DNA from 2 places in the Thalassolituus sp. UBA3500 genome. Region 1 is predicted to be linked to the other one. Evidence: predicted binding sites of a transcription regulator. Region 1 holds the regulator's gene; the other holds the start of a gene.
The links. Region 1 encodes sigma-54, which starts transcription at its own class of promoters, with help from an activator protein. Its sites were predicted from a motif close to TGGCACNNNNNTTGCTNT; they were not measured.
Positions count from the first base shown of each region.

Region 2: a site for sigma-54 is predicted at 5,294-5,311, ahead of B2R29_RS15580 (urease accessory protein UreD). Genes of this name have one in related genera too.

Region 1 covers NZ_DFQB01000059.1:16,582-31,371, forward strand. The annotation lists gene B2R29_RS14495 (formate/nitrite transporter family protein) at 1-681, opposite strand, end outside; gene yjgA (ribosome biogenesis factor YjgA) at 1,036-1,548, opposite strand; gene mgtE (magnesium transporter) at 1,596-2,951, opposite strand; gene B2R29_RS14510 (HPr family phosphocarrier protein) at 3,081-3,350, opposite strand; gene rapZ (RNase adapter RapZ) at 3,363-4,238, opposite strand; gene ptsN (PTS IIA-like nitrogen regulatory protein PtsN) at 4,256-4,714, opposite strand; gene hpf (ribosome hibernation-promoting factor, HPF/YfiA family) at 4,718-5,020, opposite strand; gene B2R29_RS14530 (RNA polymerase factor sigma-54) at 5,085-6,647, opposite strand; gene lptB (LPS export ABC transporter ATP-binding protein) at 6,792-7,517, opposite strand; gene lptA (lipopolysaccharide transport periplasmic protein LptA) at 7,514-8,086, opposite strand; gene lptC (LPS export ABC transporter periplasmic protein LptC) at 8,070-8,621, opposite strand; gene B2R29_RS14550 (KpsF/GutQ family sugar-phosphate isomerase) at 8,621-9,598, opposite strand; gene B2R29_RS14555 (calcium/sodium antiporter) at 9,595-10,557, opposite strand; gene B2R29_RS14560 (ABC transporter ATP-binding protein) at 10,726-11,538, shown strand; gene mlaE (lipid asymmetry maintenance ABC transporter permease subunit MlaE) at 11,538-12,320, shown strand; gene mlaD (outer membrane lipid asymmetry maintenance protein MlaD) at 12,324-12,785, shown strand; gene B2R29_RS14575 (STAS domain-containing protein) at 12,782-13,108, shown strand; gene B2R29_RS14580 (BolA family protein) at 13,179-13,418, shown strand; gene murA (UDP-N-acetylglucosamine 1-carboxyvinyltransferase) at 13,434-14,699, shown strand; gene hisG (ATP phosphoribosyltransferase) at 14,730-14,790, shown strand, end outside.
Region 2 covers NZ_DFQB01000060.1:7,403-22,192, reverse strand. The annotation lists gene B2R29_RS15610 (Ig-like domain-containing protein) at 1-1,622, shown strand, start outside; gene B2R29_RS15605 (hypothetical protein) at 1,664-2,383, opposite strand; gene B2R29_RS15600 (hypothetical protein) at 2,380-3,117, opposite strand; gene B2R29_RS15595 (CLCA_X family protein) at 3,172-3,945, opposite strand; gene B2R29_RS15590 (TIGR03643 family protein) at 4,092-4,370, shown strand; gene B2R29_RS15585 (TlpA family protein disulfide reductase) at 4,398-5,225, shown strand; gene B2R29_RS15580 (urease accessory protein UreD) at 5,360-6,211, shown strand; gene ureA (urease subunit gamma) at 6,223-6,525, shown strand; gene B2R29_RS15570 (urease subunit beta) at 6,558-6,863, shown strand; gene ureC (urease subunit alpha) at 6,863-8,578, shown strand; gene ureE (urease accessory protein UreE) at 8,654-9,178, shown strand; gene B2R29_RS15555 (hypothetical protein) at 9,214-9,441, shown strand; gene B2R29_RS15550 (urease accessory protein UreF) at 9,451-10,137, shown strand; gene ureG (urease accessory protein UreG) at 10,203-10,844, shown strand; gene B2R29_RS17005 (RnfH family protein) at 10,901-11,020, opposite strand; gene B2R29_RS15540 (hypothetical protein) at 11,172-11,582, shown strand; gene B2R29_RS15535 (hypothetical protein) at 11,636-12,868, shown strand; gene B2R29_RS15530 (hypothetical protein) at 13,708-14,790, shown strand, end outside.

The sequences.
Region 1 (14,790 bases):
GAAATCACCACCCATGATCATAGAGAACGGGAACAGGAACATGTTTACGATGGAGTGCTCAAAACCCATAAAGAAGAACAGCATGATTGGCATCCACATGGCGAACATTTTAGAGATCGCTGAAGTAGAAATCATGGCACCAACAACACCCATTGATACCATCCAGTTGCACAGCATGCCGCGGATGAAAATAGTGATCCAGCCGTCAACGCCATGCGACGCATAACCTACCGTACGCGATTCACCGATGGTTGATACTTTAGCAGCGATCGCACCGCCGTCTGTGTTGTAGCCATAGGTCAGGATGAAAGAAATCATGATCGCAACAGACAAAGCACCCGCCAGGTTGCCGCAGAATACCAGGCCCCAGTTACGCAGCATTTGCGGAACAGTACAGCCAGGACGTTTGTCGATAATTGCCAGTGGCACCAGAGTGAATACACCGGTCAGCAAGTCGAACTTCATCAGGTAGAGCATGATGAAACCAACAGGGAACAGAACCGCGCCCAGAATCGGAGAGCCACTTTTCATGGCTACTGTGATCGCGAATACGGCTGCCAGGGCCAGGATAGCGCCAGCCATAAAAGCACGGATTAACGTGTCTTTGGTCGACATGAATATCTTTTCTGCACCGCTATCCACCATTTTTGTGGCGAACTCAGAAGGCATTAAGTAGGACATAGCATTTCCTCATTATTTGGGGGTGTTCTATCGGCTTTAAAATGAAAAACGGCGTCGCCCCAGTCAGTGATTAACCGATGGGTATCGACGCCGTTATCGAATTTTTTCTGAATTTTTTAAGAGCCGCCGTTGGCTCAACAGGGACTTGCAACCACCGTGCCATGTTTAAAAAATGTCAATAAAACCCCATAAAAACAGTGGCTTAAGACAGGGGGTTAGATGCTCATTGAGTGTCGGGGAGAACCTGAGGTGTCGACGGTGCGATAGACAGGTGCATGCAAAACAAAAAATGCGCACTAAGTGCGCATCTTTATATAAGGGTAAGAGGGACGGGGGGATAACCTGATGAAGAGCTCAGGCGTTGCTGTCGATTTCTTTTATCAGCTGGAAGAGTTTCTTGAATGCCGTTCCCGGCTTTGGTGGCTCAGCCTGCATTTCTTTCTGCGCATTGCGCACAAGGTTGCGTAGTTGTTGCCGGTCTGTGTCTGGGTAGGTATCCAGAAATTCATTCATTGCCTTACCGTCATTGATAAGGCGATTACGCCACTGCTCCAACTGGCCTATCCGGCGACCGAAGGCCTCGCTAGAAGGATCGAGCATATCGATTGCTTCTTGAATCGCGTCGATATCTTCAGAGCGCATTAGTTTGCCGATGTATTGAAAGTGACGACGGCGGGCCTCGTGCTTCTTAATACGACGGCTCTCTTCCAGTGCTGCCATAAGTACCTCGGTCACCGGAAGATCTGCCCATTTTGCAGGGGAAAGATTACACAGGGTTTCTCCGAGATCCTGATAGCGTTGCATTTCACGCTTCATCTCAGTCTTACTGACCAGTTCGTATTCGATGTCGTCGTCTTCGTGGGTCATAAGAACTCCGGAGTATTCAGTGCTTTGCTTGCCGTAATGAAGAAAGCTTATAAGTAGAAGATGGTTGCCAGGCCGAGAAAAGACAGGAAGCCAATCACGTCGGTGACGGTTGTCAGAACTACGCCTCCGGCGAGTGCCGGGTCGATGCCGCGAGCCTTCAGAATCAGTGGCAGTGCGGCCCCTGTGACGGCCGCGACCAATAAGTTAATAATGATGGCGGCACCAATGATGGCGGCAATGCCAGGGTCGTTAAACCAGAGCAGGGTGATCACTGCTATAACGGCAGCCCACAATACGCCGTTAATTCCGGCGACGATTATTTCCCGGTTAAACAGCCAGCGGAAGTTCGCGCTGGAGAGGTGCCCCAGAGCCTGTCCACGAATGACCAGCGTCAGCACCTGACTACCGGCGATGCCACCCATACTTGCAACAATGGGCATCAGTACGGCGAGGGCGACGACCTGTTCGATGGTTTTATCGAACAGGCCAATGACGGCAGAGGCAGCCAGCGCCGTAAGTAGATTGATGCCCAGCCAGACGGCTCGACGGCGGCTGGTTTTCAGCGCCGGAGCAAAAGTGTCTTCTTCTTCATCCAGACCTACCGAACTCATCAGGGAGTGATCCGCGGTTTCCCGGATAACGTCTACCACGTCATCGATGGTGATACGGCCGATGAGTTTGCCGTCGACATCGACAACCGGTGCCGATACAAGGTCATGTCGCTCGAACAGTTTAGCGACGTCGGTATCCTGCATCGTTGCAGGAATGACTCGCGCATCAGTCGTCATGACCTCACGCACGGTCTGGTTAGGATCACTGACGAGAAGCTTGTTGATGGTCAGGATACCAATAAATTCGTTATTCCGGTTTACGACCAGCAAGTTATCCGTCATTTCCGGCAGCGTAGGGTGTCGACGGAGGTAACGCATAACGACTTCAAGGCTGATATCAGGACGGATGGTCACCGTATCGGTGTTCATCAGACCACCGGCGCTGTCCTCTGGGTAGCCCAGTACCTGCTCAAGACGGGTTCGATCCTGATGGTCCATCGCGTCGAGCACTTCTTGAGTAACGCGCTCAGGAAGCTGCTGCAGGATGTCGGCGACGTCATCGGCGTCGAGGTCAGAGGTGATGTCGACCAGTTCTTCGGCGCTCAGGTCCGACAGGAATTGTGCCTGCAGGTCTTCGCTAAGGTACTGAAGAACCTCGCCCTCAAGCTCTTTGTCGACCAGGTCCCAGAGCACTTTACGTGCTTTGGGCGGTGATGACTCGATCAGGTGAGCAATATCGGCGGGTGCCAGGCCAGAGTTCAGGATGCGCTGTACTTTATTCAGGGCACCACTTTCCAGGGCAGCATTAAGGCTGTGGAGTTTTGCTTTTGCCTTTTCTGTGTGCTGAGCCATGGCCGGAATCCGGAGTAAAACGGGTTTACTGATTCTAGCCTGATTGCCGGATTGATACCACGAAAGTACTCGCAGTTTTGGGCCTAATCAGCTGTTTTCGCGGGGATTATCGCTAAATTTCCCGGAGGGCTATTCTTCTTCGTCGAAGCGCCGCTCAATGAGGTCGGTGATGGCGTCGACCGCAGCTTCTTCATCGCTGCCTTCGGCCGTCAGAATCAGTTCAGTGCCTTTGCTGGCAGCCAGCATCATGACGGACATAATGCTTTTGCAGTCGACCATACGCCCGTCCTGGCCAATCTTAAGCTGGCTGGAGAATGCTGACGCAGTAGATACCAGTTTGGCCGCTGCGCGGGCATGCAGGCCGAGTTTATTTATTATAAGAACGTTTTTCTGGATCATACGGTGTCCGGATTATGGAGTAGGCAGGTTCGCTGCTCGTGCGAGTTCACGATGACGCACCTGGACGTTCGGGTATTTCATTCGGTATTCGGTGGCGAGTTGCTCAGCCAGATAAACGGATCTGTGCTGACCGCCGGTGCAACCAATGGCGATCGTCATATAGCTGCGGTTAGCTTCGATCAGACGGTCAGTCCATTGCCCCAGAAAATCGCTGATCGATTTTCGCATTTCACCGACGACGTCATAGCTGTTCAGGAATAATTGTACTTCGCTGTCGAGGCCTGTGAGCTTGCGCAGGTCTTCACTCCAGTACGGATTGGGCAGATGGCGCACATCGAACACGTAGTCTGCGTCGGTGGGGATACCATGCTTAAATCCGAACGATTCAAATAATATCGACATTTCACCGTTGGGGCGGTCTGCAACCCGCAGGCGAATCATGCTGCGCAACTCGTGAACTGACATGTGCGTTGTATCTAATGTCAGATCCGCCATGTTGGCGAGCGGATCAAGGAGGTCTTTCTCCTGATCGATGGCTTCTGCCAGTGACAGCTCGTGGGTTGTCAGCGGGTGCTTGCGTCGTGTCGCACTGAATCGCTGTAGCAGAACTTTTTCAGAGGCGTCGAGATAAACCACATCAAGCTGATAGTGATCATTAGGCAGGTCGAGCAGTAGCTTCTCTATCGGCTCTTCTGTGGCCGAGAGATTGCGAGCATCAATACTGACCGCAACCCGGGTCAGCTTGTCATTGGCGTCAGCCTGACTGGCAAGGGCAGGCAGTAGCCCGATGGGCAGGTTGTCGATGCAATAGAATCCAAGATCTTCGAGCACGTGCAGCGCACTCGACTTCCCCGATCCTGATCTTCCGCTGATGACTACCAGGCGCATATTCGACTCCGTGATTACTACCGCTCTGCGATCGCTCGCTGGAAAAGACGTTTGGCGTCTGGCGCGTTGCGCAAAGCTTCGCGATATTCCGCCTGATTAAAGTTACTGGCGAGTGTCGCCAGTATCTGAAGGTGTTCGTCGGTTGCTTCCTCGGGGACTAACAAAGCAAATACGAGGTCGACCGGATTACCATCGATAGAATCATAGTCTATCGGGGTATTTAATCTCAGAAGAACGCCCAGCGCTTTCTGGCACTGCAACAACCGGCAGTGCGGGATGGCAATACCTTCTCCTATCCCTGTGCTTCCCATGCGCTCGCGTGCTAACAGGCGTTCGTAGATATCGTCTGCGGAGGCATCGCCGATTTCTTCAGCAACCAGAGATGAAAGTTGTTCTAACAGTTTTTTCTTACTGGAAACGGTCACGTCAATGACGGACCGTTCCGGTGTGAGGATATCCTCAATACTCAAAGACATGCTTCAGCCTTGACCGTGTTGGCGCGCGACCTGCTTCTCTTTGTGCTTAAGAACCTGACGGTCCAGTTTGTCGACCATCTGATCAATGGCGGTGTACATGTCTTCGTTTTCTGCTTTCGCGTGCAGGTCGTGACCTGTGATGTGTATCGTCCCTTCGGCCGTCTGGCGATCTTTAACGACGGTCAACGTGATCTGACCTGTGGTGATGCTGTCGCTATGGCGCGTAAGCTTCGACATTTTATCTTCAACGTGCGCCTGCATCGCTTCCGTTACTTCTACATGATGACCACTGATATTGATTTGCATGCCAAGTCTCCTGTGTCGCTGGCGGTAGGTGAATCAGAATCTGTTCACATTGATATAACAGACTCTAAATCAACTGCTTACGTTCATTCGATGGTGGTATCAGCATAGCCTCGCGGTATTTCGCTACCGTGCGCCGTGCCACTTTGATGCCCTTTTCACCGAGCATCGTTGCTATCTTGTTGTCACTGAGTGGCTTACGCGTGTTTTCGTCCGCGATCAGTTTCTTGATCATCGCCCGGATAGCCGTCGATGAACACTCTCCGCCGCTGTCGGTGCTGACGTGGCTGGAGAAAAAGTATTTAAGCTCAAAAATCCCACGTGGGGTATGCATGTATTTCTGGGTGGTTACCCGAGAGATCGTCGACTCATGCATACCTACGGCTTCGGCGATGTCATGGAGCACAAGTGGCTTCATGCCTTCATCACCTTCTTCAAAGAAGTCTATCTGGAATTCAACAATTTTGGTTGCGACTTTGAGCAGAGTGTCATTGCGACTTTGCAGACTTTTAATAAACCAGCGTGCTTCCTGCAGGTGATCTTTGAGGAAGGTATTGTCAGCACTGCTGTCTGAGCGGCGAATCAGTGATGCGTAGTCGGCATTCACCCGCAGCTTGGGCGCAATCTCTGGATTCAGCTCAACACGCCACTCGTCTCTGATCTGGCGGACGATGACGTCTGGAATAACGTACTCGGATTCTTCTGAGGCAATGCCTGCACCCGGCTTCGGGTTAAGCTCTTTGATCAGTCGCATGACTGACTTGAGGTCATCTTCCTTCAATTTTGTGCGGCGCATCAGTGACTGATAGTCGCGACTACCGAGCAGGTCAATGTGATCACGTATGATCAGCTGCGCTTCGGTGAGCCAGGGGGTGCCCTGAGGCAGTTGATGCAGTTGCAGAAGCAGGCATTCGCGCAGGTCGCGGCAGAAAACACCCGCCGGATCAAACTGCTGAAGGCGATGCAGAACCGCCATAACTTCTTCTTCTTCGATTTCCAGCGATGGGTCCATCGCTTCAATGACGTCTTCAACGGTGGTGTGCAGATACCCATCGTCGTCTACGCCATCGATCAGCATGGTAGCGACTTCGCGGTCAGCGTCTGACATGGGCGTCAGGTTGAGCTGCCAGAGCAGGTGGTCCTGCAGGTTGTCGCTGGTTGCATAGCGCGAGTCGTAGTCGAAGTCTTCGTCAGCGGGGCCGGAGCTGGAGGCAACGCCAGCACTCACCTGATAGGTATCTTCCCACTGGCTGTCTACCGGGAGGTCATCAGGCAGTTTTTCGCTCGACCATTGCTCGTCGAGAGACTCCTGTCCACTCTGGTCGTCGTAGGAGTTATCTTCGTATGAGTTGTCGTAATCCTGATTGTCAGAGGAGGCTTCTCGGCTGTCTCTGTCGTTGTTGTCTGAATCAGAATTGCGGGAATCGTTATCGGACTCGTTGCCGGAGTCGTTGCCGGAGTCGCTGTTGTCATCAAACTCTTCGCTTTCCAGCATCGGGTTAGAATCCAGCGCTTCCTGAATTTCCTGTTGCAGGTCCAGTGTGGATAACTGGAGGAGGCGGATGGCCTGTTGCAGCTGGGGCGTCATCGTCAGCTGCTGGCCCATCTTAATCTGAAGGGATGTCTTCATATAACTCGGTATTTACGACCTGAAAATCGAACCATCTTTTTGTTTGATGTACTTAGCATTATAGGCAAAGTCCTTGTGTATGGAACCTATTTTGCTTACCAGAGTAAATAGATAACTCTACAGTACGTGACATCGGTCTGAGTTTCAAAGACGGAAGTCGTCGCCGAGGTAGACTTCGCGTACCTGTTCGTTCGCCAGCACATCTTCAGCGGTGCCTTCGGCGATGATATGCCCGCCTCCAACGATAAAGGCTTTCTCGCAAATTGCGAGGGTTTCACGCACGTTGTGGTCAGTAATGAGAACGCCGATGCCCCGGGCTTTTAGCTGTCGGATGATATCCATAATGTCAGACACTGAGATCGGGTCGACCCCGGCGAATGGCTCGTCGAGCAGAATGAATGAGGGCTCGGCAGCCAGTGCCCGAGCTATCTCGACGCGGCGGCGTTCACCGCCGGACAGTGCCATACCCGCGCTGTCGCGAATGTGCTGAATATGGAACTCGTTCAGCAGCTGCTCCAGTTGCTCATTGCGCTGCTGTCGATTCAGGTCGTTGCGGGTCTCAAGGATTGCCATGATGTTGTCGGCAACGCTGAGTTTGCGGAAAATAGAGGCTTCCTGTGGCAGATAGCCTATGCCCTTGCGGGCGCGGCCATGCATCGGCAGGTGGCTGATGTCTTCATCATCGATCATGATGCGTCCACGATCAGCCTGCACCAGATTAACGATCATGTAAAAACAGGTTGTTTTACCTGCGCCATTGGGGCCCAGCAAACCAACGATCTGACCGCTTTCTACGCGGATAGACACATCTTTAACGACTTCACGGCCGCCGTAACTTTTGGCCAGATGTTCTGCCTTCAGTGTTTTCATTCTGTCGCTGCTTCCGGAGATTCTGTCGAGTCAGGTTCTGAGTCAGATTCAGGTTTGGGCGGCTGGATAACGACTTTGATCCGGCCGGAGTCTTCGTCGGTACTGTCGGTCGACGACTCGGCGATGTTGCCATCTGCACGTACGGTCTCTGTTGCCATATCATAGGTGATGCGTTCACCACTGAAGATGTTGCCTTCCTGTTCCAGTTCGGCATCGCCAGTGATAATGATGCGGCGCTCGCTGGTGTAATAATCGATGCGATTGCCCAGTGCGGTGGTCAGTGGTTTGCCGACTTCGATCTGCTGTTGATAGCGGGCACGATCGCCTTCTGCTACGGCTTTTTCAAGAGTGTCACCGTTACGCAGAATCATCAGACGGTCGGCTTCGATTTTCAGAGTGCCCTGAGTGAGGACAACGTTTCCTTCGTAGACGACGGTACCCGCGCGTCGGTCGATTTCTGCAGAGTCTGACAGAATCGTCATTTCTTTCTGCCAGTCATCCGGCAGTGCGACAGCGTAGCTAGCAATCACTGACAGCGAGATCACGGCCAGTTTATTGAACAGGTTCATAAGTCGTGCGGACTCCTGTTTTCAGTTCGAGGCGCTGACGACTGGCGTCAAACATCATTCCGGTGCCGGTCATGCGGCTATTTTCGCCCGTCATCGTGACCAACTCGTCGGTCTCGGCGATTTTCTTATCAATATGATAGGTCAGTCTCGAGGTTTCAAGGCGCATCGGGTCGCTACTGTCGAGGGGCCTGATCAGTATGTTGCCAGATAATTTCAGCGCTTGATCGTTGCCACGCATCACTCCTTCATCGGCGGTCAGTACCCAGTCGTCTTTTGAGCTGACCAGAAGGCGAGGTTCACTGAAAACGGTGAGGTCGCCCTCGGGAAAATGCTCTGATTTTGCGGCGTAAAAAGTGTCGGCCAGTGAGCCGTCTTTTTCATAGCGGCGACTGAACAGAACTTCACCATAATAATCTGGTTCACGAACAGCCTGTTCTGTCGTTTGCCCGGTAATATCACGGGTGTAGCGATCTACTGCCAGAAAGGCAACGCCAAAAAATGCGGTAACTAGCAGCAGTAGATAGCGCTTACGCATCAGATAACGCCTGCTCGCAGAAGGTCGTGCATGTTAATAACACCGACGGTGCGGCCTTCGTCCTGCACGACGAGCGCGTTGATCTTGCCGTCTTCCATGATTTTCAGGGCTTCCGCAGCCAGCATGCCCGGCGAGGTTGTCTTACATTCAGCCGTCATGACATCTTTGATGGTGGCGTTGCGGATATCGACACCGTGATCGATGGCACGGCGAAGGTCACCGTCGGTAAAGATACCGGCGAGTTTACCGTCGGAGCCTGCGACTGTGGTCATGCCTAACCCTTTCGAGGTAGCGATCAGCAGCGCTTCTGGCAAAGATGTCTCGGGAGACACAACCGGAATCTGGTCGCCGCTGTGCATGATGTTTTCAACTTTAAGGAGCAGGCGACGCCCGAGGCTGCCGCCCGGATGAGAGAACGCGAAATCTTCGGCGGTAAAGCCTTTGGCTTCGAGCAGCGCGATCGCCAGTGCATCACCCATAACCAGCGCACACGTGGTTGATGATGTCGGTGCCAGATCAAGAGGGCAGGCCTCCTGATCGACACCCGCATAAAGATGGCTGTCGGCTGCTTTTGCCAGTGTCGATTCTTTATTCCCTGTCATGCTGATCAGCTGGGTGCCTTGACGCTTCAGCAGTGGTAACAGACTGGTGACCTCGCTGGTTTCACCGGAGTTCGATAACGCAATCACAACATCAGCAGCCGTGATCATACCCATGTCACCGTGGCTGGCCTCACCCGGGTGAACGAAAAAAGCCGGGGTGCCCGTACTGGCCAGAGTTGCCGCCATTTTGTTACCGACGTGCCCTGATTTACCCATGCCGGTAACCACCACGCGACCACGGCACTGAATAATTATCTGGCAGGCGCGGGTGAAATTGTCATCCAGGTGGTTGTTCAGTAAACCGACCGCTTCCTGTTCGAGTTTTACAGTGCGGCGGGCAGAGTCGATAAAATTAAACGTTGTTGATTCAGTCATGCTTGGTTTGCCAGAAATAAGGTGAACATGTAGCCGAGGTAACCGGCGGTAAGAATGATGCCCGGAATGCGCCCCAGTGTCCCTCTGCGATAACAGATAACGAAAAACAGCAGCAGGGCAAAGGTGGCGCCAGCCATCACTATGTAGTCACGGTAAAGTGCCATTGGTTCAACGGCGGTGACCGCCAGAATTCCCGGGATAGGCATTACTGCGAGCAGATTGAAAATATTCGAGCCAATGACATTGCCAATGGCAATGTCGTGGTGACCTTTCAGAGCGCTGGCGACGGACGCAGCTAGCTCCGGCAGGCTGGTGCCAATCGCAATAATCGTCAGGCCGATCACCAGGTCAGACACTCCAAAGGCTGTTGCGATACCTGTTGCGCCCCAGACCAGTGCTTTTGAACTGGCCATCAGGGTGATCAGACCGACGACCAGCCAGAACACGGCTTTGCCGGTAGGTGTGCTTTCGATTTCGGCCGCTTCGTCTTCGTCAATCACCGATTCGCCGCTATCAGACGATTGCTGGAACATAAGGAACAGGGCGAATACCAAAGCAGCGATCAGTATCAGGGCGTCTACCAGATTCAGCTCAAGATCGATCAGTACGACACCTGCGAGCAGGGTGATCATCATCAGCAGAGGGAGTTCTTTTTTCAGCAAGCCCTTCTGCAATGGAATAGGCGCGACAAGGGCCGTGATACCAAGTACCAGTGCAATGTTGGTGATGTTAGAGCCAATAGCATTACCGATGGCCAGGTTACCCGCTCCGTCGATGGAGGCCATCGCCGAAACAAACATCTCTGGCGCGGACGTGCCGATGGAAACAATCGTCAGGCCAACGAGCATTTGAGACATGCCCAGATGACGTGCAGTCGCCGCAGCACCGATAACAAATTTGTCAGCACTCCAGACAAGTAAAATCAGGCCAACGAGGATTGCGCCTATTTCGGGATACATAGCAAAAGATCACGCTCAGGAAATTAAGCCGCTCATTGTACCGGAGCGGGGAATCGGCGCAATTGCAACAGGATGTTCCGTCTACCGTGCGGAATTGCCGTTGGTATGCCCTGAACAATCCGATATGCTAGCGGTCAGTTAAAGTACAGGGTAAATACAGGTCACCTGATGTCTGACAATAACAACCACGTCGAAGTTAAGGATGTCACCTTTTATCGTGGTAAAAGAAAGATCTACGACGGTCTCAATGTTGCCTTCCCGCGCGGTAAAATTACCGCAATCATGGGGCCGAGCGGCACAGGGAAGACAACGCTCTTGCGCATGATCGGTGGCCAGCTCAAGGCGGACTCTGGCGAGGTGCTGGTGGATGGCAGCAATGTCGGCACCATGAGTCGTGGAGATCTGTTCGAGCTGCGTAAAAATAAAATGGGCATGCTGTTCCAGACCAGTGGTTTGTTTACGGATCTCAATGTCTTTGACAATGTCGCTTTCCCGCTGCGTACCCACACCGATCTTCCGGACGACATGATCCGTGATCTGGTGCTGATGAAACTCGAAGCGGTGGGCCTTCGCGGTGCGCGTGATCTGTTTCCTGCGGAACTGTCCGGTGGCATGGTGCGCCGTGTTGCGTTAGCGCGCTCTATCGCCATGGACCCTGAACTCATTATGTATGACGAGCCGTTTACCGGGCTCGATCCTATTTCTATGGGGATGATTCTGCGCCTGATCCGAGGTTTAAATGAAGCGCTCGGTCTGACCAGCTTGCTGGTGTCTCACGATGTGGAAGAATCCTGTCAGATTGCTGATTACCTTTGCATCGTTTCAGGCGGAAAAGTGATTGGCTTCGGTACACCAGACGAACTCCGAAATGGCGACAACGCTGAAGTACGGCAGTTTCTTAACGGTGATCCTGATGGCCCTGTACCCTTCCATTATCCGGCCGATGACTATCGCGCTGATTTATTTGCGGGAGAGGCGTAATGCTTAAGCATGTACGAAGCCTGGGGCAGGTCGGTGTTCAATCGATTCAGTCTATTGGCCGGGCCGGAATGCTGTTTACTCAGTCGGTCACCTGGGGCGGCCCCGGCAGTGCCGGTTTCCTTGATCTTATCCGTCAGATTCACTCTGTGGGGGTTCGCTCGTTATCGATCATTATCGTGGCGGGGTTCTTTGTCGGCATGGTGTTGGCCCTTCAGGGCTACAACATTCTGGTGAAGTTCGGTTCGGTTTCTGCGCTTGGGACCATGGTTTCTCTGACCCTGCTACGTGAACTTGGCCCGGTACTCGCGGCGCTGCTGTTTGCAGGGCGCGCAGGCTCGGCTCTGACTGCTGAAATTGGTTTGATGAAAGCCACTGAGCAGTTGTCGGCGATGGAGATGATGGGCGTTGACCCACTCAAACGTGTGATTACGCCGCGACTATGGGCGGGCGTCATCAGTGTTCCCATCCTGGCGCTGCTATTCAGCACGGTAGGCATCTGGGGAGGTGCATTTGTCGCTGTCGACATGCTTGGGCTTTATGACGGTGCTTACTGGAGCAATATGGCGAACACCGTAGAGTTTTATGAAGACGTTGTTCAAGGCCTTATTAAGGCTGCGGTGTTCGGTGTGGTCGTGACCTGGATTGCCGTGTATCAGGGCTATGACGCCGCGCCAACCTCAGAAGGTATTGGTAAGGCAACGACACAGACGGTAGTGATCTCATCACTGGCGATTCTTGGGCTGGATTTTATATTGACTGCGGTCATGTTAGGAGGCGTGTAAAACATGCGTATGCGTAATGTCGAACTCATGGTCGGCGGCTTTATGGTAATGGGCATTATAGCTCTTGTGTTGATGGCACTGCGGGTCAGTGGCCTATCTATGGACGCGGCGGGTGAAACCTACACAATTAAGGCACGTTTCGAGAACCTGGGTGGTCTGACTGACCGTGCTAAAGTCTCGCTGGCGGGTGTCACTATCGGTCGGGTAACTAATATTACCTTGGATCAGGAGTGGTACGCCGCTGTGGTTGAGATGGAAATTGATAAGTCCATGAGCACCTTGCCGATTGATACCAGTGCATCGATTCTTACTGCCGGTCTGCTTGGCGAGAAATACATTGGTCTCAGTGTCGGTGCCGAAATTGATTACATGCAGGATGGCGACTGGGTGCAGGATACGCAGTCAGCGATTGTCCTTGAAGAGTTGATCAGCCGTTTCCTGTTCAGTAAGGCCGAGGGCGAATGAGCGCGCCCTCGTTGTCGGTCGCCACGGCCGGAGATATCCAGGTCGCGGGAGATCTTACTCTGCATACCGTCGCCAGTCTGATCAAACCTGGTCACGAGGCGATTGCACAGGCACAGGGTCAGGTGGTTGTTGATCTGGCCGCCGTGAGTCGTTTCAGTAGTGCAGGTGTTGCCCTGATTCTGAACTGGCTGCGTGCTGCTGAGACCCGCAAGGTGTCGCTCATGATCAAAAATCCACCTGCGGACCTGCCTGCGATCATCGAGGTATGTGATCTTGATGCGGTTTTTGAGCCAGTCCTGTCAGGTTCTGACCTGCCGGAGTAAGTCAGTACTTCGGTTCAGCGCCTAAATCCGCTATGATTGTGCGCTTTCTGAACTGAGTGGTAGTTACAATATGTCCTCGGATATTACCCCGAACGAAATCCTGGAAGTGTTACAGGCTGAAGCCCCGGATGTTACCTGGTCTGTCGTTGACGGCTACGTAAAGGAAATCACCGGAGTCGGGGAGGTTTTCGAAGGCCTGAACGCAGTGAAGCGTCAGCAGTTCGTCTACAAAATTCTGAATCCCTATATCGTTGATGGTCGGCTTCATGCAGTGTCCATCCAGACTTATACGCCTGCTGAAAAAGCCTGAGCGTGAGACCCTGAAATGGAAAAACTGAGAATCGAGGGCGGCAACCGCCTCGACGGCGAAGTCCGTATTTCCGGCGCAAAAAACTCGGCGCTGCCGATCCTTGCGGCAACGCTGCTGGCTGAAGGGCCGATGCAGGTGGGTAACCTGCCGCATTTGCACGACATTACCACCATGCTTGAGCTGCTTGGCCGCATGGGCGTCAGTGTTGCCATCAATGAAGATATGTCGGTCGAGACCGTCTGCGGAGAGCTGAACAGTCTTGTTGCACCTTACGATCTTGTCCGCACCATGCGTGCTTCTATTCTGGTGTTGGGCCCACTGCTTGCTCGCTACGGCGAAGCCGAAGTCTCCCTGCCAGGTGGTTGTGCCATTGGCTCCCGTCCGGTGGATCTGCACCTGCGCGGTATGGAAGCGTTAGGAGCTAAGGTCGAAGTGCTTGAAGGTTACGTTAAAGCCTGGGCACCCGAAGGCCGCTTAAAAGGTGCCAATATTTTCCTTGATACCGTGACCGTGACCGGTACCGAGAACATCATGATGGCTGCCGTGCTGGCCGACGGTAAAACCGTCATCGAAAACGCCGCGCGTGAGCCGGAAGTCGTTGATCTGGCCAACTGCCTTAACGCTATGGGCGCTAAGATTACCGGTGCGGGCACCGACACCATGGAAATTGAAGGCGTCGAAACACTGCACGGCTGTGAATTTAATGTCCTGCCAGACCGTATCGAAACCGGCACCTTTCTGGTGGCCGCTGCTGTAACGGGCGGGCGTGTTCTGTGCAAAGACACTGATCCGGTTCTGCTGGAAGCGGTTCTGCATAAGCTTCAGGAAGCGGGCGCCGAGATCAAAACCGGTGATGACTGGATTGAGCTGGATATGCACGGCAAACGTCCGAAAGCTGTGAATGTCCGCACGGCACCGCACCCGGCGTTCCCGACGGATATGCAGGCACAGTTTGTTGTGCTGAATGCCGTAGCCGAAGGCACAGGCACCGTGATCGAAACCATTTTCGAAAACCGCTTTATGCACGTCCAGGAACTGGTACGCATGGGGGCGGACATCAGCGTTGAAGGTAATACCGCCGTGGTTGTCGGCAAGGACAAGCTCGGTGGTGCCCCTGTGATGGCGACCGACCTGCGCGCATCTGCATCCCTGGTTATCGCAGCCCTGGTCGCTGAAGGCGCCACCGACGTAAACCGCATTTACCACATTGACCGTGGTTACGAATGCATTGAAGAAAAATTTCAGCAGCTTGGCGCGAATATTCGTCGCTTGCCTGCCTGACGTACACTCTGAACGAGGATCAGCAACACCATGACTCAGCCACTGACTATTGCTCTCTCAAAAGGGCGCATTCTGGATGACACACTCCCCC
Region 2 (14,790 bases), on a different contig from region 1:
ATGTAGACGGTGATGGCTACCCAGAGCTTAAAGGTCTGACCGATGACAATCTGGATGGCGTCATCGACGAGTTCGATACGCTGGCAGAACTGATCGCTTACTTCGCGCCTGCCACTCCTGTTACTGCGCCCGTGACGGGCTCAGGTACGGGCACAGGTACGGTCGGTGCCGCCGTCGTTTCTCCGGTTGCATTGGCTCCGATTGCCACGACCAAAGAAGCCGAGGTTGATACGGATGGCGATGGCCTGATTAACTCGCAAGATATCGACGCTGATAACGACGGCATTGCCGACGTTATCGAAGCGGGCCTCAGCGACAACAATGATGATGCGCTGGTGGATGATGGTACTGCGCTGATTGATGATGCTACTGATCTGCCAGATACCGATGCCGATTCAGATGCTCGTCCAGACTTCCTGCAGCTCATGAGCAATGGCACAGATACCGATCTGAGCCTGTCTGACGCGTTCTCGGGCACCGTGGTTGGAGCGTTGGATCAGGACGGAGACGGTCAGCTCGACAGCAGTACCGACGTTGATCAGGACGGCCTGATGGATGTTGTTGATAACGCGATCGGAGCCTTTGGTTCTGCCCGTGACTTCGATGGTGACGGTATCCCGAACCACCTCGATCCGGATGACGATAACGACAATATCTCCGACATTGAAGAAAACGCTGAACTTGCAGAATTCTTCACCGGTGAAGATGCGGACGGTGACGGCATTGATGATGGCTTTGACGCTGAAATCAACGGCGAGACCTTTGGTACGGACGATAACGGTAACGGTGTACGGGATGACCGTGAATTGCCGGATCTCGATGGCGATGGTCTGGTCGACTATCTCGATGATGACGCCGACAATGACGGCATCCGCGACGATATCGACGATGAAATTGCACTGCCAGTCGATCTGGCTCCGGGCGCTACTGAGGGCGACCTTGATGGGGATGGCGTCCCCGATGATGTCGATCCTTCTGTGAATACCGAAACAGATGTGAAAGTGGCGGGGAAAGGCAGCATGAGTCTGGCTATTCTTATGTTGCTGGGTGGTGCGCTTGTCCTGATGCGCCGCCGTACCCGATTGCTGGTAGCTATGCCACTGGCTATCCTGACCGGGCACTCTCAGGCAGCCGGTGATCAGGCGATGGGTGAAACGAAGCAGGACTCAAACTTCAGTTTTGCCACGTCGGCGGGGTTATCGAAATTTGATACGGAGCTGGCGGATACGGTAGAGCTGACAGACGAAAACAGCGCGGGCTTTGTACTGGGCCTGGGGTACAGTGTTTCGGATGAGTTGGCGGTTGAGGCGTCCTATGGGCTGTTGGGTAAGGCAGGTGTCAATACGGGCTGGGTCGATTACAGCAGCCTGGCCTTGAACCTGCAGTATCGTCCAGAAGTGGTGAGTTACGGCAAGCTGCGCGGTCAGTTCAAGCTCGGTATGAACCGTTTGTTCTATGACGGAGCAAAGGGGTTGAACCTCGATAAGAAGTCGACGGATGTTCTTACGTTTGCAGTGGGTGTGGACTACACCGTTAATACCAACGATGCGGTCGAGTTTATGTTCACGTCATATGCGGAAGACGCGCATTTTTATAGTGTTGGTTACCGTCATAACTTTTAAATAAAGCCGTTACGGAAGCCGTAATAAACGCGCCCTCAGAGTTATTCTGAGGGCGCTTTTTTTTGCGCCCCAGACTCTTGATATCGAATTGTACTTAAAGGTATCTGCACGGTGACGTCATCAAAAGAAATGGGTATTTGTGCTTGTTCTCCATCGACACTTGCTCGGAAACGATTCTTAATGGGAGCCCTTGTCTGGTGATCAAGTTGCATACTCGTCGAGATGACATGGTCGGTTTCCGGTGTGATGGTCTGATCCATTGAGAAGGTCACGGGACCGCTATACCTGAACGGCATTTTTGTTTTGACCGGCATTGAAAAAGACACCGGTAATTCAAATCGAATCGGAATAATGCCCCTGACCGGCAGTTTTGGCAGCCAACGGTTCACTAACTCGATATCAGAAATGACATCCAGGTTGGTTTCGATCAGAATTTTTTCGTTAAATTGCGCCTCAATATCAATCGGTATCTGCGTATCAATGTCGATGTCGGCTGTGTATGTACCCTTAATAGCGAGGGGTAGCTCAACCGCCTTCAGCGGTAGTTCAACCGGGACGTTACCGGAAAATCTGAAATCAGCCACATTCGTGGTTTCGCTCTCTATAGCGAACGCCTGACCCAGTTGGATAAAACTCAACTGCCGCTCAATTGATACCCCAATAACGAGCCTGGAATACAGCGCAAAGCCGATCGCGCCGCCGATAAGACAAAGCAACAGGGCCAGCCAGCCACCGATAATCACTCGCCTTAATGCAATCACGGCGTCCCTTCTTTTGGTTCTTCATCGGTCAGTGTGGTACTGAAACGCAGGTCTTTTAGCGGCAGCCCCAGGTTCATCTCTGTAATCGCGATGTCGGTCTGCTCGACGAGCGTGACATTGGCATTCAGAGAGTTGAGCACCGGCACAGATAGCTCCGCCTGAATCGGGATGTCTGAGGTAATCAATGTGTTGAGCGACACAGTGATATCATCGTTAACGTTAACCTTGGCTGGGGTACTGAACGACAGATCAATTGAGCGATCAACAGGAATATTGAGGTTTACGGGGATGTCGGTCTTTACTGGCAGTTCGCCGTTCAGAGGTACGTCTACCCAAAAGCCCAATATTTTAACGCTGACTTCTCCATCTACCGGAATCATCTGGTCAATATGAATGGTCTCGCGCACCGGAATGTTCATCTTAACGGGCACTGCGCCTTTAAAGTCGACAGACACGTCCAGTACTTCACGCAGTGGTATGGTCAGTGTCTGATCAATGGGCACGCTCGACGCAATCACCGTATCAATATCGACCTGTAATGGGTCAAGAATATCGACAGTGACAGGGAAACTGTGCGCGATGTTAATGCGTGCCTGTTGATCATGCAGTGGGATATGCGCTGAGACATTGCTCCATACCCAAAATGCGGCGTAACCACCGGCAGCGATGGCTACCAATAGGGTAACGCCAGAGACATAAAGCCAGCGCGGCCCGCCCCTGGTGGGAGTGCTCATATATTGCCTATGTCTGAATACAAAATCGAAGTACCTTATTTTTATCTTCTGATGTTACCTCAGTGCAGCCCCCAAAACCGAAAAATAACAAGCAAAAGCGTGATTGGTGGCTTGTCTCTGATGACCCTGTGGGTAGAGGCCAAGTTTCGCTTCGTCTGACTTCAATGTGCCTTTCACTAAGAAACTATTCTTGATCGACGCATCCTGAATGAAGGCTTCAAATGCCCGTGCGCACATTTCTTCGGGTTGGGAGTAGTAGAGCGTACCGAAGTGCCGGTCGGCCTCTGCGGATGCCTGAAACTGTTGGCTGGGTGAATCCCCGGAGTCATCCAGCATAACGCTTCGGAAACAGTCAAACAGCGCGTCGTTCAGACGGTGCGGCACCGGCGTTGCCTGCTGGGCCAGCCAGGCGCTTGAGGCAAATGCATGTGGGGGAAGGCCAGAAAAAGCCTGTTGGCCAATGTAATGATCAAAGGCATGAAACCACTCATGAGCGATGCTACCGGGGCCGGCGTTCTTAGCAAGGGCGAAGACCTTCTCCTGCGGGCTGTAGTGCGCCGCGACTCCGGGGCGTCCTCCGGTGCCGTAGTGCAGGGCCAGCGTTCCGCGCAACGAAATCACGGTTTCCGGTACACCCAGGATGCACATCAGATCACACAGAGCGTCGTAAAAATTTACCGCTGCAGCCTCCTGCTCGGTACGCGTCACCCAGCGTCCGGTTCTGACGCCATAAAAACCAAAGCGCTCCCTGACTTCACGGAATGAAACGTACTCGTCTTCAGAGCGATGCACCGGGCCGTGCCGGTAAAGTTTTGAGTGTCTGGGCATCAGCACATGATAAGCCGGTAGTGAAAAAAGTTCATGCCCGTGTCAGTTTTACATATCTATAACCAAGAGGTGTGCGGTGGTCCCCTCAGGTCGGTTACACTAATTACATTCAAGAAAGCTAACTATCTGTTTGTGATGGGCAATATATGGGCAGCCAATACTCTCCGGACTCCAACCTTTTTACTGATGCCGATATTTCCCGGATCATTGAGATGGCATGGGAAGATCGCACGCCCTTTGAGGCCATCGAAACACTCTATGGGCTGCCTGAAAAAGACGTTATCGCCTTGATGCGCAGAGAGATGAAACCGTCGTCATTCCGTATGTGGCGTAAGCGAGTAAGTGGCCGGGCCACTAAGCACCTTGCTTTGCGGCCAGCAGGTATTGATCGGGCCTACTGCCCGACTCAGTACAAGCATCGCTGACCAATACAGGCACTGTTGAGCAGTAACTTGAATAGTCTTTCGATCTTTGGTGTCAGCTTTCCTTTGATTCCTTTTTTTGGACTCAGCGCTTTGCTGCTGATTGCCATCGTGAATCGAATTCTGCCTTCTGGCGTTCCCGGGTTAGTCGACCGGATTCTCTCACGAGTGTTTGTGGCTCTGGTGATATCACGCATGGTATTTGTGGTGCAATTTCGCGACCAGTACTTTGCTGCAGAAACGCCGGCTTTCGCTATGGTTGATATTCGGGACAGAGGGTTTGAACCTGTCGCATTTTTAGCTGTTATGGCTCTTGGTCTCGGGCATATGCTGTTGAGAGAGGGGGCTGTGCGTAAACCACTGATAATAATGGTAACGATTGCCCTGCTATGGGTGGGCACGGGTTTCAGCGTGTTTAAATATACCCATGATACGCCCGAGGTATGGCCGCAATTCAGCTTCAACGATCTGACGGGGAAGTCATTGCCGCTCAGGTCTGATCTTGCCAATATCACGGTTGTGAATCTTTGGGCGACCTGGTGTCCGACGTGTAGGGCCGAAATGCCAGTGTTTGAACAAGCCCAGCAAACCTACCCGCATGTGCGCTTTGTTATGCTCAACCAGGGAGAGAGCCGGGCTGACGTCGTCCGCTTTCTCGAGGCTGAGGAGTATCAATTTGATAATGTCTGGCTGGACCCTGACGCAAAGATGGGGCGTTGGCTGGGGCAAACCGCGGTTCCGGTTACGCTTGTCTTTGGTCTCGATGGTGAACTCCTCACAGGGCACACAGGAGTTATGTCGGCTGCCACGCTCTCCAGGCTACTCTCTTCGGAGTCATCCTCAGATCTGTTGAATTAGTCCGCCCTGTGGTCAGGAACGTCCTCGCTTCAGAGCGGATGCCGCATTACTTCTCTTTTTGGTGCAACTGGCCTGTATCTTGCTCTATTTGTGCACAAGAAAATGAATACATTAGTGGATACAGCATTTACCTCATGTTGCAGGCAGTGAAAAACGCGCGTCCGGGCTGGCAAGCCGAGATGGATATGCGCCTCGAAAAACGCGGCAGCAAAACCGTGATGGCAGGCCTGACCCATCGTGGCCCCCTTCGTGTGCAGCGTCCCTTCTACCCTGAGGGCGATACCAGTCATATTTACCTGCTGCATCCCCCCGGCGGTGTCGTCGGTGGCGACGGCCTGACATTCAAAGTGAGCTGTCAGCAGCAGGCGCATGGTTTGTTTACCACGCCCGGCGCAACCAAGTTCTATCTCAGTGCAGGGCCGATGGCAGAAGTACAACAAATGCTCCATGTTGGTGCAGGGTGTGCACTGGAATGGTTCCCTCAGGAGAGTATTTTCTTCACAGGATCGAAAGTAGCCTCGAAAACACAGGTCGATCTTGAAGGCGATGCGCATTTTATGGGGTGGGAAATCAGCTGTTTTGGTCGCCCAGTCAATCAGGAGCGCTTTCTGCATGGTCAGGTAAAAACCCGCTTTCAGGTACGCCGCGATGGCCGCCCGTTGCTGACCGACCATCTCCATGTATCGGACCCTAAGCATCTCAGCGCGGCAGCGGGTTTGCGCGATTACCCGATGCAGGGGCTGTTTGTCGCGACCGGTGGCAATGAAACTCTGTTAGAAGAGTGCCGCGAGGTACTGGCCGCTGCTCAGGAGAAGTTAGTACAGCCGCTGCCTGCTGGCATGACCCTGCTTGATGACCTTATTGTGCTGCGCGTTCTGGGTGTCAGCACCGAGAAAATGCAATCACTGATGATTCCGGTGTGGCAGTTGCTACGCCAGAAAGTTTTAAATAAAGAGGCGGAAATTCCGCGCATCTGGAATACCTGACGGGCAAATTTATGGAACTGACACCAAGAGAAAAAGACAAGCTGCTGATTTTTACCGCAGCGCTTCTGGCCGAACGCCGTAAAGACCGGGGCCTGAAATTAAATTACCCAGAAGCCGTCGCTTTCATTACGGCCGCCATTATGGAAGGCGCACGCGATGGTCGGACGGTCTCTGAGCTGATGGGGCATGGCCGTACCCTGCTTACCCGCGATGATGTGATGGAAGGGGTGCCAGAAATGATTCATGAAGTTCAGGTCGAAGCGACGTTTCCGGATGGCAGCAAGCTGGTGACTGTTCACGATCCGATTGTTTAATTCTGCAGATTAACTGAATTCAGGAGCACACTATGATACCCGGAGAAGTTAAAGCTGCAGAAGGCAGCATCACTCTGAATGATGGCCGGGCGACGATCGAAATCGAAGTCGCAAATACCGGTGACCGTCCCATTCAGGTTGGCTCGCACTACCATTTTTATGAAGTGAATAATGCACTCACGTTTGATCGTGAAAAAGCCCGTGGTTTTCGGCTGAATATTCCAGCCGGTACGGCTGTCCGTATTGAACCCGGCCAGACGCGAACGGTTGAGCTGGTGGAGTACACAGGTGCACGTAAAGTGTTTGGTTTTCAGGGCAAAGTGATGGGAGATCTGTAATGTCAGACAGCAATAAAACAATCTCGCGTCAGGCCTACGCCGACATGTTCGGCCCGACCACGGGCGATCGTGTACGCCTTGCAGACACAGAGCTCTGGATTGAAGTTGAAAAAGACTTCACCACCTACGGCGACGAAGTGAAGTTCGGCGGCGGCAAGGTAATCCGTGATGGCATGGGACAGTCGCAAAGTACCTCCGAAAAAGTCATGGATTGTGTCATGACCAACGCGCTGGTTATCGATCACACGGGTATTTATAAAGCCGACATCGGCATTAAAGGCGGGCGTATCGCTGCTATTGGTAAAGCCGGTAACCCCGACGTACAGCCAGATGTCACGATGGAAGTCGGCCCAGGTACCGACGTTATTGCCGCCGAAGGTAAGATCGTTACGGCAGGCGGTATCGACTCCCATATTCACTTTATCTGCCCACAGCAGATAGAAGAGGCTCTGGCGTCTGGTGTTACGACTATGCTTGGTGGTGGTACCGGCCCAACCACAGGTACCAATGCGACGACAGTCACGCCGGGCCCATGGAATATGGCGCGCATGTTGGAAGCTGCGGACGAATTTCCGATGAACCTTGGGTTTCTGGGAAAAGGCAACGCCAGTCAGCCAGAAGGTCTGCGCGAGCAGATTGCGGCGGGCGCCATTGGTCTGAAGTTGCATGAAGACTGGGGGACGACGCCGGCGTCTATCGACTGTGCATTAACGGTTGCCGAAGAAACCGACACTCAGGTCGCCATTCATACCGATACTCTGAATGAATCGGGGTTTGTTGAAGATACGATTGCGGCATTTAAAGGCCGCACCATTCACACCTACCACACCGAAGGTGCCGGTGGTGGTCACGCGCCGGACATTATAAAAGCCGCAGGGCTTGCCAATGTACTGCCATCATCAACCAACCCAACGCGTCCGTATACCGTTAATACGGCAGACGAACATCTTGATATGCTGATGGTGTGTCACCACCTTGATCCGAGCATTCCGGAAGACGTCGCCTTTGCCGAATCGCGTATTCGCGTTGAGACCATCGCGGCGGAAGATATTCTGCACGACCTCGGTGCTTTCTCAATGATTTCGTCCGACTCTCAGGCCATGGGCCGTGTTGGCGAAGTCGTTACCCGCACCTGGCAGACAGCGCATAAAATGAAAGTGCAGCGCGGTAACTTACCGGAAGATCCTGAAACGCATGATAATTTCCGCGTGAAACGCTATATCGCTAAATACACAATCAATCCGGCGATTGCTCACGGTATGTCCCATGAAATTGGCTCGGTCGAAGTTGGTAAGCTCGCAGATCTGGTGGTCTGGAGCCCGGCATTCTTTGGTGTAAAACCCGACCTGATCTTAAAAGGTGGGTTTATTGCCATGGCGAAAATGGGGGACCCGAATGCGTCGATCCCGACACCACAGCCTGTGCATTATCGACCTATGTTCGGCAGCTACGGAAAAACCCGCAACGCGACCAGCATGACCTTTATTTCTCAGGCGGCGCTGGATGCAGGAGTGCCGGAAAAACTGGGCCTGAAAAACCTGATTGGTGTTGTTAAAGGCTGCCGTACTGCAACTAAAGCGAGCATGGTACTGAATGACTGGCAGCCGGATATTGAAGTTGATCCACAGACATACGAAGTACGTGCAGACGGTGAACTCTTGACCTGTGAGCCTGCGGAAATATTGCCTATGGCGCAGAGATACTTTCTTTTTTAAGTACAGGCGCAGCCGCTTTGTTTTAACTACAGGCGCAGCCGCTTTTTAAAAAGCTTTTCTAAATTGAAGAAAAACATGATTGAACTGATTAAAAAACTAACGGCTCACGAAGTGTCGCACGCAGATCTATCTGCAGCGAAGACACTGAGCCTGCCCATTGATCTGCGCATCAAGAGCCGGCAACGAGTAACCCTGTCGGATGGCCAGGAAGCAGGCCTGTTTCTGGAGCGCGGTACTCTGTTGCGTGGCGGCGATGTGATTACCGACGGGCAGGGCACGCTGGTGTCGGTGAAGGCCGCTGATGAAACCGTCTCAACGGTACGTTGTGCTGATCCTTTGCTGCTGGCAAAAATTGCTTACCATCTCGGCAACCGCCATGTACCGCTACAGATTGAGTCGGGCTGGCTGCGCTTTCAGCACGATCATGTGTTGGAAGATATGGTGCGCCAACTGCCGGGTGCCGCAGAAGCCGCCGAGGTTATCTGTGAACAGGCGCCGTTTGAACCCGAGTCAGGAGCCTATCAGCAGGGCGGTGGACATCATCATCACCATGGGCACGACCATGATGACCACTCACATACACATAGCCACTCGCACTGAAAGCGAGTGGTTGAAATACAGATTGGAGATTTGAAATGAAAAAGTTAATGGCTGGCTTCGTAGCCTCTGTAATGTCTGCTGCCGCAACCTCGCATGAAGGCGATCATTCTGGTGAAAGCCTTGGTGGCCTGGTGCATCACTCTCTATTCGATGCAGATCACCTGCTGATGCTGGCGGGCGCGATTCTCGTCGTTGGCAGTGGCGTTGCGATGTTTGTACGCAGCCAGAAAAAGACTGAAAAAGCTGATAAAAAAGCCGACTGATTATTCATTATGTCTGCTGCTTTTTTTCGTCTTCAACAGTTGATCAGCCCATCACTTCCGATTGGCGCATTCACTTATTCTCAGGGTATGGAATGGGCAGTGGAAAGCGGCTGGATCAGCAACGCTGAATCCTTGCACAGCTGGCTCGATTCTATTCTCAGCGGCACCATGATCACCATGGAACTGCCGCTACTGTTGCGACTCGCCGACTGTATTGAACATGATGATGCGCAAGGCTGCTACGACTGGTCGGTGTATCTGTTGTCTTGTCGCGAAACCAGCGAGCTTCGCGCAGAAGAACAGCAGCGTGGCCAGGCGTTTACCGCACTGCTCGATAAACTGCCTGAAGCGGCTGTCTGGCCAGAGTTGAGTCAGGAAGCATGGCGCAGTTCAATGGAGTTGAGTCAGCTGACGGGTTTTGCTTTAGCTTGCCATAAATGGAATATTAGCCGCGAAGATATGCTGCGTGGCTATTTATGGAGCTGGCTTGAGAATATGGTGATTGGTGCGGTCAAACTCATCCCGCTTGGCCAGAGTGATGGCCAGCGAGTACTGTTCCGCTTTACCGATGTACTGGAACAAGCCTGCCGCGACGCTCTGGATGTTGAAGATGATGATATCGGTGCATCGTCACCGGCGCAGGCCATCGCCAGCAGTTTGCACGAAACACAATATTGCCGTTTATTCCGCTCGTAAATAAGCACGGATAAACAAACATTAAGATTGAAAAATCGTTAATAGAATTCAGAAAGGAAAAACAAATGGCTGATTACAAATCTCCACTCCGTGTTGGTATTGGCGGCCCGGTGGGCTCAGGAAAAACTGCACTGTTAGAACAGCTCTGTAAAGCCATGCGCGACGATTATCATATTGCCGTAGTGACCAACGATATTTACACCAAAGAAGATCAGCGCATCCTGACTCAGGCTGAAGCCCTTGAGCCTGAACGTATCGTGGGTGTTGAAACAGGCGGCTGTCCACATACCGCGATTCGTGAAGACGCATCGATGAACCTTGCGGCGGTAGAAACGCTGGCAAAGAAATTCGGTAATCTGGATGTCGTGTTCGTTGAAAGTGGCGGTGACAACCTTTCCGCAACCTTCAGCCCTGAACTGGCGGACCTCACTATCTACGTGATCGACGTAGCTTCCGGTGAAAAGATCCCACGCAAAGGCGGCCCAGGTATTACCAAGTCAGACCTGCTGGTGATTAATAAAATCGACCTGGCTGAGCTGGTGGGTGCGAACCTTGAGATTATGGATTCAGATACTAAGCGTATGCGTGGCGAAAAACCGTATGTGTTCTCGAACCTACGCACAGACATTGAAGGCCTGAATGACATCGTTAGCTTTATTACCCGTGAAGGGATGCTGAAAAGTCATGCGGAGAAAATGGCGGGCTGAGAATAAATCCGGCTGATGTCGTACGGTTAAAGAACAGTAACTGTTATAACTGTTCTTTAATCGCTATCATCATCTTCATCAACGCGGATCACAGGCAGATAGATTTCAACCCTGGCTCCTGCCTTTAACGTCGTTTCCCGCGTAGCTAGTTTTCCGAAAACTGATCTTTCCCCGATAAACGGGCAAGTAAGTCCACTTGACCAGACAGAGCATTAGAAGGCATCTTAAGTGCGGGTCTCTTAGATTGAACCAGCAAGGATAGTTGTTTACTGCATGGCTGATTATGCTCCCGAGTATACAAAGAAGGAAAGGCTCAAGATTGTCCTTATGCATCTGGCATGTACGATTCCAGTCATACTAATTGCCAAACTGTGGTTCTTACCGTGGTTCAACGAGTATGCAGATAACGCTCATTGCTACGATTACGACTACTTCACCGGCACGCAGGTAGTTCTCTATTCTATTTTTATCGGGATTCCTATCAGCTTTGCACTGCTAATCTTTGCGATAGAAGGCACCCGTTCGTTACGAGTGATTCGCCTTGGTCAGAATCCACTGCCTGGTGAGAAGGTGTTCCGCCCCACAAAGTACAGCTACGGTTTCAGGGCAAGAGTGAAGCCGGTTGCCGTACTGCTGTTGATAGCAGGTATGACGGGTGTAGGTGTGAAGGGTATATTTACTGTTGATAAAGTACTCATCGATAGTGATTACTCCCATAATCAATGCGTAGAACTTTAGGGTTTGCTTATTAGATACGGTAACAATTTCTCGGTTTCTACGATGGAATGTTTATGTTCAAAGTAGTTTTTTTTGTCGTTTTAGCTTTCGTATTTCTATTCTTCGCTCTCCAGCATGATGACGAAATCAGTACTGAAACCCAAAGCTTGATAGCCCGCTTAGCTGACGACGGGAACAGTGAAGCCTATTTGTATTTGTTGGGGATCTACGCCCAGGAAGGCGATGATCCTATTGCTCTGGGAAAGCAGATTCTAGAAGTCAGTAGCTCACCAGAGCTATCTGATGGTCTTTTTGTTTACCCTGAGTCTAAGAAACTATCGCTGCCTGAAGGTGATGGATTCTGTATGTTTGAAGACGACGACTGTATCGGGTATCTGTTTTCTGGCTCGGTAAGGGTTTCAGCGCTGATTGAGCACTATAATGAGTTGCTTGAGCGTTCTGATCGTTTCTTTCAATACGATGAATACAGAACTATGGCGCAACCCACGGCCGATGAGATTTATCCTGAGTATAAATATTTGCTTAGAGCTCATCGTATCAGGCTACTGGAGGGGATATCTTCGTATAAGGATGGGGATGTAGACGGCGCAGTTGGATCTTTGCTAACTCAGTTTTCCATTGTCCGCCGTGCTAATGAGCTTCAGGATAATCTTGTTGGTAAGGTGGTTTTACTTCTCGCACAGTCAGACATTCTGGATGTATTGAGTGTGATTCTGTCTGAGACTGATACGCAGATTGAAGAGATTCCCCGGCTGAGCGCGTCTGAGAAGGGCTTCGGTAGGGTATCCGCCAGAGAGTTTGGCGTTCTGTACTATGGCCTGAAAAGCCTGGATAAGCACCCTGATTTTTTTGAAATAGACGGTGACTTCAGTGATGCGCCCGAACGGTTGGTAAGAGCATTATACAAACCAAATATGACGATCAATGCTCTCGCTCCTCTCTATCTGTTACCCGAGAAACTGGCCGTGTTATCGCCAGCGGAGTTCGCACAGGAATTAGAAAATCTCGAAAGGTACATCCCATCAACTTCAATCATTCGTAACCCGATTGGTAATATTCTGCTAGGCATTGAAGGGCCTGCTTACGAGAGATATGTCGCCAGATTTCACGACCTGGACGTTAAAATCGCCCTGTTTAACCAGCTTCATCACTCGGAGTTAGCTGCCAGTAGTTTGATTAATCCATATTACGGGAGTGAAATCCCCAGGTTGGAGAACGGTAGGCTTTGTTTCTCAGGGCCTTTGGAAACGAAATCTTCACTGCGTTGTTTAGTGGTTGAACTGTAGAAGACAACACACAAATAAACACATCAAGGCTGCCGACTGCACCTGTATTTTTTATCACGCAAATACTCTTTTTACTAGGCTGTGTTTGATTGAGTTCTGGAATGAATGAGTGACGAGAAGGAGCATATTGAGAAGGACAATATGCTCCCCGTAAGGTTTGTCGAACCTATCAGAGGCTCTCATCCGGCTCGGGCATCGGTTCTTTCGATGACATTGGCGTTGAAATTGAGTTAGGTTGTTTCGAGCAGAGGGAAGTAATGGCCCGCCCGAGAGGATTACTGGCGGCCTTCGGCCCGTCGTCGCAGGGTCCGACGTTCTTTCCGTTCGCAGGCTCACTTCAAGTCGAACCTATCAGAGGTTGTTCGTATCGTCCTGATACTCACCCTTCGGGCTACGCGCAAATCTGTTCCTGACAGATTTGTCTCATCCGGCTCGGGCATCGGTTTCTTTGATTGCGGTGGTGGTGAGGTGATGCCCGGAGGATGACCGTCGTCGCGGGCTCCTGTTTTTGAAAAGAGGGTTCTCTCCGTTCGCAGGCTCCTTCCGAGTCGAACCTATCAGAGGTTCTCGTCCTTCTCAGACTTGCAGTTAAATAAAAAAGGCTCCTGAATCAGCACGCGTTGCATGCGGATTCAGGAGCCTTTTTTATTTAATGGCCCGCCCGAGAGGATTCGAACCTCTGACCTCTGCCTCCGGAGGGTAATTCATTATAATATACTAAACTACATCCTATTGAATTAAAAGAACTTTTTAGAAAAATATTTCGCCATATGTGACGTCATTTAAGGGTAATTGATAGTCTTTTGTGTCACATAATTCCGCCCCTATGATTTTGTATTTTGACCTCTGCCGCCAGAAAAATTCATTCTGGCGGCAGTAAAAATTACTATGTCGACAGTGTTGTAATTGAGCAGCGGAGTCAGAGAATTAGGTGTGTTGCATTTAATGGCTTAATTTCAGAAAACAACCTCAGCCCTACCGACGAAGCAAGAAAGTACCTCTACGCCTTTGTAACAGAAGTGCTGATGAATCCAGCACATGCGGGATTGAAAGAGAAGCTTGCTTCAGAACTAGTGGAAAACTTTTTAGTTGTGCTTAACGAAGTTCGGGGAGATCTATCTAAATATGCCCGTGTAACAGATCAACCTGAGCTTGCACGCTACTTCACTCGCGCAATTGAAGCTCTAAATAAGAATGTCGATGAGGGGGTTGATAACCTCGCGGATCTGAAGTTTACCTCTGGGCCATTAAAGGTACTGGTCTCGGTGTATGGTGCCGGTGGCATTGATGCGGTGAAAGGTCTGAGAAATATGAAAGGGTCCAGAAAAGAAGCATTGAACCTATCGTTTGAAGTTACGCTCAGCTACCTAGAAAAAATAGATTACTCGAAGTTCGATGATGCAGATCTCGAAGCGATTGGTACGGTCTTCAAGAGATTCGGAGGCAATATCAACGAATCCCAGGGCGCCATTGGTGAAATGCTTACGGTGTTTGCCATGCAGAAACTTGGGAAGACCGTCTCCAGAATTCAGGAAAGAATTCCAATCACTGGGCCGGGTGGTAAAGTATATGCCCACCGCGTTTCTGATATGTTTATCGATGGAGTCTTCGCGGATGTGAAGACCGTGACACCAGAAGGGCTTGCCAAGCTGATGCAGTTTGGTACGCGCCCCGGGGCGGTGATTGAGGACAGCCTTAAGAAGTCAGGTCAGTTGTTTCGTGATCTGATTGATATGGGAAATAATCCTGACACTAGGAAAATCCTCGTTCTTCCCCCTCATGCTAAAGATCGCGTGAGTGAAGTTAAAAATGCGATTTTTAATGGCGCGGGGTCGCCGGGTACGAGAAATGAGCTTATGAAAATGTGGGGCCTTGATCCAGGTGACGCAAAGCAAGTCGAGATATTCGAAACAAAGTTAGAA